Regions from separate parts of the Bradyrhizobium sp. USDA 3650 genome, predicted to be linked through region 2. Evidence: riboswitches for the same ligand, from Rfam matches in the RefSeq annotation. Region 2 holds a riboswitch; the other holds the start of a gene.

Region 1 (3,205 bases), 410 kb from region 2:
GGGTCTGATGCGGCGGTCATGTTCGCTCCCGATCGTTATTTTGATCGAGTGTGTCACTGCAGCCGGCGACGGACAAGCTGAGCCGCATGCAGGGCGCCCTGCACGCCGGCTCGCCAATTCCGCATCACGAATTTTGCGCAGGCTTAGTTTTGCGCAGCTTTGGCGGCACGCTCGCGCTCGACGCGCTCGGTCACGTCGCGCGCCATCGCCACCGATCCCTGCACCACTCCAGCGGCGTCCCGCACCAGCGCGAAGGTCATCTCGATGTAGAGCTTGCGTCCGTCCTTGTGCAGCGCGCGGGTCAGTGTCGGCTTGCCCGCAAGCTTCATCGCTCCGCTGGCAAGCGCGGCCTCGAAGCCTTTCCAGTGCGCGGCGCGCAGATGTTCGGGAATGATCAGGTCGAGATTCTGGCCCAGCGCTTCGTCCACGGAGAAGCCGAACAGTGCGGACGATGCGCGATTCCAGCGCATGATGGTGCCGGAGCGATCCGAATAGATCAGCGCGTCCGCGACGTCGTCGAGGATGTTTGCGTCGAGTTGGGATGAATTGGTCATGTCAGCACCTGGCGGTCCGGATGGAGCACAGCGTAAGCCGGGATCGTGCCACAAGTGAGACTTTCCCGGATGACGCTTGCGCTCCATCCGTGCGACGGATGATCGCTACACCCGGAAATGCTTGCTCAGCTTCAGGCCCTGGGCCTGGTAGTTTGAGCCGATGCGCTGGCCGTACATGGCGTCGGGGCGGGCCAGCATCTTCTCGTAGACGAGGCGGCCGACGATCTGGCCGTGCTCGAGGATGAACGGCACCTCGCGCGAGCGCACTTCGAGCACGGCGCGCGACCCCAGCCCGCCGGCGCCGGCATAGCCGAAGCCGGGATCGAAGAATCCGGCATAATGCACGCGGAACTCGCCGACCAGCGGGTCGAACGGCACCATCTCTGCGGCGTAATCCGGCGGCACCTGCACCGCCTCTTTCGACGCGAGGATATAGAACTCGCCGGGATCGAGGATCAGGCTGCCGTCGGGACGGGCCGAGATCGGCTCCCAGAACTCCTCGACGGAATAGCCAGCGCGGCGATCGACGTCGATCACGCCGGTGTGGCGCTTGGCGCGGTAGCCGACGAAGCCGCCGCTCTTTTCGCCGGAAAGATCAACAGAGACGGCGACGCCGCCGGTGAGATCGGCATCGTCGATATCGACGAGACGTTCGGTCGCATGCAGCGCCTCGAGGTCGTCGATGTTGAGGATGGCATCGCCGGTGCGGAAGCGCACCTGGCTCAGGCGCGAGCCCTCGCTGACCAGCACCGGGAACGTCTTCGGGCTGATCTCGGCATAGAGCGGACCGTGATAGCCGGCACCGATCATGTCGAACCGGCGGGTGCCGTCGGCGATCACGCGGGTGAAAACGTCGAGCCGGCCGGTCGAGCTTTTCGGGTTGGCGGCCGCGACGATCTCCGGCGGCAGCGCGAGGCTTTCGAGCAGCGGCACGATATAGACGCAGTTGGTCTCCAGCACCGCGCCGTCGGCGAGACTGAACTCGTGCAGCTTCAACTCGTCGATGCGCTCGGCGGACGGTGGCGCCGGGACCGGGCAGGAAGCTGGCGCGAACGCGATAGGCGATGTCGCCGAGGCGAAGGTCGAGGCTCGCCGGCTGGATCTGGCTTTCGACGAAGTCGTAAGCGGGCAGGATGAGACCGCCCTCCGCCATCGCCGCGATCATGCGGTCGGGCAGGATACCATTGGCGTCGGCGGCGACCGTGAACGTCAACCCGGGGTCCTCATCAGGGATCAAACACATCCCGACATGCGGGAAATATGAGCGTTTTACGGCTATCCGATGGACGTCTTGACGGAAAGGGCATTGCGGAATATGAGCATGACTTATCCCGTGGTGATTTGAGCCGGCCGGCTTGCAGCCACGTTAAATAAGTCGCTAAACAGGCCGGGGACCTCTGTGATCCCGGCCCGTGGAGATATTCCAGGCCGGTTTTTTTGTGACCATTTTCGATGGTCACTTCAGGAGGTCCTATGTCGAAGTCCCCGGCGCCAACCGCCCACTACCGTCCCGAAACTCGCCTGGTTCATTCCGGAACCTTACGCTCGCAATATGGCGAGACCTCGGAGTCGCTGTTCCTGACCCAGGGCTACGTCTACAACAGCGCCGAGGAGTGCGAGGCGCGGTTCAAGGGCGAGGACCCCGGCTTCATCTATTCACGCTACTCCAATCCGACCATCGCGATGTTCGAGCGGCGCATGATCGAGCTCGAGGGCGCCGAAGCGGCACGTTCGGCGGCGACCGGCATGGCCGCAGTGACGACCGCGATCCTGGCGCCGCTGAAGACCGGCGATCACGTCGTGGCTTCGCGCGCGCTGTTCGGCTCGTGTCTCTACGTCGTGCAGGATTTGCTGCCGCGCTACGGCATCGAGACCACGCTGGTCGACGGCCTCGATCTCGACCAGTGGCAGCGCGCCATGAAGCCGAACACCAAGACGTTCTTCCTGGAGAGCCCGACCAACCCGACGCTCGACGTGCTCGACATTCCCGGCATCGCCGAGATCGCGCACAGCGGCGGGGCGCGGCTCGTCGTCGACAACGTGTTCGCCACTCCGATCTGGCAGAGCCCGCTCGCGCTCGGCGCCGACGTCGTGGTCTATTCCGCGACCAAGCATATCGACGGCCAGGGCCGCTGTCTCGGCGGCATCATCCTGTCCTCGGAAGCGTTCATCGCCGAGCACATCCACAATTTCATGCGCCAGACCGGCCCGTCGATCTCGCCGTTCAACGCCTGGGTCCTGCTCAAGGGGCTGGAGACGCTCGCCGTGCGCGTGCGCGCGCAGACCGAGACGGCGGCGCGCATTGCGGACGTGCTGGCGAGCCATCCGAAGATTTCGCGGCTGGTGTTTCCCGGCCGCGCCGATCATCCGCAGGCTGCATTGGTGAAGAAGCAGATGCGCGGCGGCTCGACGCTGGTCGGCCTCGAGGTCAAGGGCGGCAAGCAGGCGGCGTTCCGCGTGCTCAACGAGCTCAAGCTTGCCAAGATCTCGAACAATCTCGGCGACGCCAAGAGCCTCGTCACGCATCCGGCAACCACGACGCATCAGCGCCTCAAGCCGGAGGACCGCGCCGCGCTCGGCATCAGCGAGGGCTTCATCCGCTTCTCGGCGGGGCTGGAGCACGCGGACGATCTGATCGAGGATCTGACCGC
Region 2 (3,205 bases):
ATCAGGAGCTGGAGCCGCATCTTCCAGAAGCCGAAATTCGGGAACGACACGATGGCGCGGCGGCCGATGCGCAAGAGATTCTCGAGCACGACCTTGGGCTGCCGCGTCGCCTGCAAGGTTTGCGACAGGATCACGTAGTCAAAGGCGTCATCCGGATAATTCACGAGGTCGGTGTCGGCATCGCCCTGCACCACCGCAAGACCCTTGGCAACGCAGCGGTTGACGCCCTCGCGCGACAGCTCGATGCCGCGGCCGTCGATGCCGCGGGTCTCCAGCAGCTGGAGCAGGTCGCCCTCGCCACACCCAACGTCGAGCACCTTCGAGCCCGGCTTGACCATCTCGGCCACCAGCACATGGTCGGCGCGAAAATCGCCGGGCTGCCCGGTCGCAAGGCCGCCCAGCGGCAGCGCTTCCTGTACAGACATGACTAGCCGTCCTTTAAGCTTTCTTGGCGGTGAGCCCGCGCGCCTTGTCTGCCGACTGCAGGAAGGCACGGGCGATGTCGAAGAACTCGGGCACGTCGAGCAGGAACGCGTCGTGACCGCGATCGGTCTCGATCTCGGCGAACGACACCCGCGCGCTCGACGCATTCAGCGCGTGCACTAGCGCGCGCGATTCCGAGGTCGGAAACAGCCAGTCGCTCGTGAAGGAGACCACGCAGAACCGGGTCTGGATTCCCGCGAACGCCTTCGCCAGCACGCCGCCATGGTCGCCGGCGATGTCGAAATAATCCATCGCGCGGGTCAGATAGAGATAGGAGTTGGCGTCGAAGCGTTCGACAAAGGACGAGCCCTGGTAACGCAGGTAGGACTCGACCTGGAAGTCGGCGTCGAACGAGAAGGTCGGCAGCTCGCGGTCCTGCATCCGCCGTCCGAATTTGCGATGCAGCGCGGCGTCGGAGAGATAGGTGATGTGCCCGGCCATGCGGGCGACGGCGAGGCCGCGATGCGGATGGGTGCCGTGATCAACGTAGCGTCCGCCATGCCATTCCGGATCGGCCATCACCGCCTGCCGGCCGAGTTCGTGGAAGGCGATATTCTGCGCCGAATGGCGCGTGCTGCATGCGGTCGGGAGCGCGGAGAAGACGCGATGCGGATAGGCCGCGGTCCATTGCAGCACCTGCATGCCGCCCATCGAGCCTCCGACGACGCAGAGCAGCGTATCGATGCCGAGGCGGTCGAGCAGCATGGCCTGGGCTCGCACCATGTCGGGGATGGTGATGATCGGAAAATCCAGGCCCCACACTTTGCCGGTCGCCGGATTGGTCGACGCGGGGCCGGTCGAGCCCATGCAGCCGCCGATGACGTTCGAGCAGATGATGAAATACTTATTGGTGTCGAGCGGGCGGCCGGGCCCCACCATGATTTCCCACCAGCCCGGCTTACCGGTCAGCGGGTGCACATTGGCGACGTGCTGGTCGAGCGTCAGCGCATGGCAGATCAGGATTGCGTTGGACCGCTCGGCATTGAGCTCGCCATAGGTCTGGTATGCGATCTGGAACGGGGTGAGATCGACGCCGCAATCAAGCGGCAGCGGCTGGTCGGCACCGAAGCGTGCGACCTGGGAGCTCGGATGATCGACCTCGTGCGAGCGCTCGTCGGCGCTGATCGCGGGACTGGGAATTGACTTGATGCCCATCTCTGACCACTGACTCGTTTGCGATCGGGGGTCCGACCGCGACTGACATCAGGCCATGAAAAACCCGGCCTGAACGATAGGTTCGGCCGGGATCGAAAGGGTCCCCGGCCTGTTTAGCGAGTTTTTTAACGTGGCTGCAAGCCGGCCGGCTCAAATGACCACGGAACGGCTAAAAACTACCGTCTTGGACGGTTTTCGTCAAGTCGCGGCCCGGATCAGCCAAATTCGCCTGTCGCACCACGGGCGGAAAGGGCCCGATTTCCCTTTGCATTTCTCTTTGCTTTCGCAGCCCCGACTGCCTAATCAGGATACCCATCACAGCGGTGACAGCTCGACCGATCCGCATTGAACGCCTCGCAACAGCACCTCACAGACATGTCCCAACGTCCGCCCGCGCCACCATCGCTCCAGGAATTGCGCAAGGAGATCGACGCGATCGACGAGGGCATGCATCGCCTGCTGATGCAACGCGGCGACATCATCGACCGCCTGATCCAGGTGAAGCAGACCCAGGAGGTCGGCTCGGCGTTCCGTCCGGCGCGCGAGGCCGCCATGATGCGTGACCTCGTCCAGCGCCATCGCGGCATCCTGCCGCTCGACACCGTCGAGAGCATCTGGCGCGTCATCATCGCGACCTTCACCTATGTCCAGGCGCCGTTCTCCGTGCATGCCGACATTTCGGCAAGCGAGCCGGCCATGCGCGATTCCGCGCGATTCCATTTCGGCTTCACCGTGCCTTATGTCGCGCATTTCAGCGCGCAGGCGGCGGTCGAGGCGGTCGCGAAATCCAAGGGCGATCTGGCGCTGGTCTCGGCGACCTCGAGCCGCACGCCGTGGTGGCTGTCGCTGGAAGAAGCCGGCGCGCCAAAGATCATCGCGCGGCTGCCCTTCGTCGAGCGCGCCGACCATCCGGCGGCGTTACCCGTGTTCGCGGTCTCCCGCGTCGCCGACAGCGCGCTGGTGACGGAGGTCGAGACCTTCAGCGTCCGCGTGTCAGGGTGGAACGCCGAGGTCGCGCGCGCCCTGTCGCCGCTTGCCGAGATCGTGGCGGTGCCCGACACCGCCTTCGACGGCGCCGCGCTGCTGGTCTCGGTCACCGCGACGAGCAGCCTCGACAAAATCAAGGCTGCCCTGATCGAAGCGGGGGCCTCGGTGCGCTCCACAGCCCTCGTCGGCAGCCACGCAACGCGCTATACGGTGCCCCCGACCGGGTCGAAATCGTAAGTCGCGAACCGCTTAAGCCAGTCCGGAGTTGAAGATGTCCCGCCCCGTGCCGAATCCCGGCATTCTCGATATTGCGCCCTACACGCCCGGCAAGACTCCGGTGGCAGAGCCCGGCCGCAAGGTGTTCAAGCTCTCGGCCAACGAGACGCCGTTCGGGCCTTCGCCGAAGGCAATCGAGGCGTTCAAGCAGGTAGCGGATCATCTGGAAGACTATCCGGAAGGAACCTCGCGCGTGCTGCGCGAAGCGATCGGGCGCACCTTCGGGCTCGACCCCAACCGCATCATCTGCGGCGCCGGCTCGGACGAGATCCTCAATCTGCTCGCCCACACCTATCTCAGCCAC

Evidence for each region. Region 2 has a riboswitch for S-adenosylmethionine ahead of metX (homoserine O-acetyltransferase MetX). Riboswitches for the same ligand answer to the same signal wherever they lie in the genome.
Region 1: it holds a riboswitch for S-adenosylmethionine, as region 2 does, so the genes downstream of both, ACVIN2_RS22635 (O-succinylhomoserine sulfhydrylase) here and metX (homoserine O-acetyltransferase MetX) in region 2, are expected to answer to the same signal.

Annotation. Positions count from the first base shown of each region.
Region 1 covers NZ_JBSRZG010000001.1:4,869,204-4,872,408, reverse strand. Annotated here, with positions in the region: gene ACVIN2_RS22650 (hypothetical protein) at 1-20, opposite strand, end outside; gene ACVIN2_RS22645 (PAS domain-containing protein) at 144-554, opposite strand; partial or broken gene ACVIN2_RS22640 (2'-deoxycytidine 5'-triphosphate deaminase) at 660-1,797, opposite strand; SAM riboswitch at 1,878-1,957, shown strand; gene ACVIN2_RS22635 (O-succinylhomoserine sulfhydrylase) at 2,028-3,205, shown strand, end outside.
Region 2 covers NZ_JBSRZG010000001.1:5,276,549-5,279,753, reverse strand. Annotated here, with positions in the region: gene metW (methionine biosynthesis protein MetW) at 1-425, opposite strand, end outside; gene metX (homoserine O-acetyltransferase MetX) at 439-1,638, opposite strand; SAM riboswitch at 1,731-1,810, opposite strand; gene ACVIN2_RS24720 (chorismate mutase) at 2,014-2,862, shown strand; gene hisC (histidinol-phosphate transaminase) at 2,897-3,205, shown strand, end outside.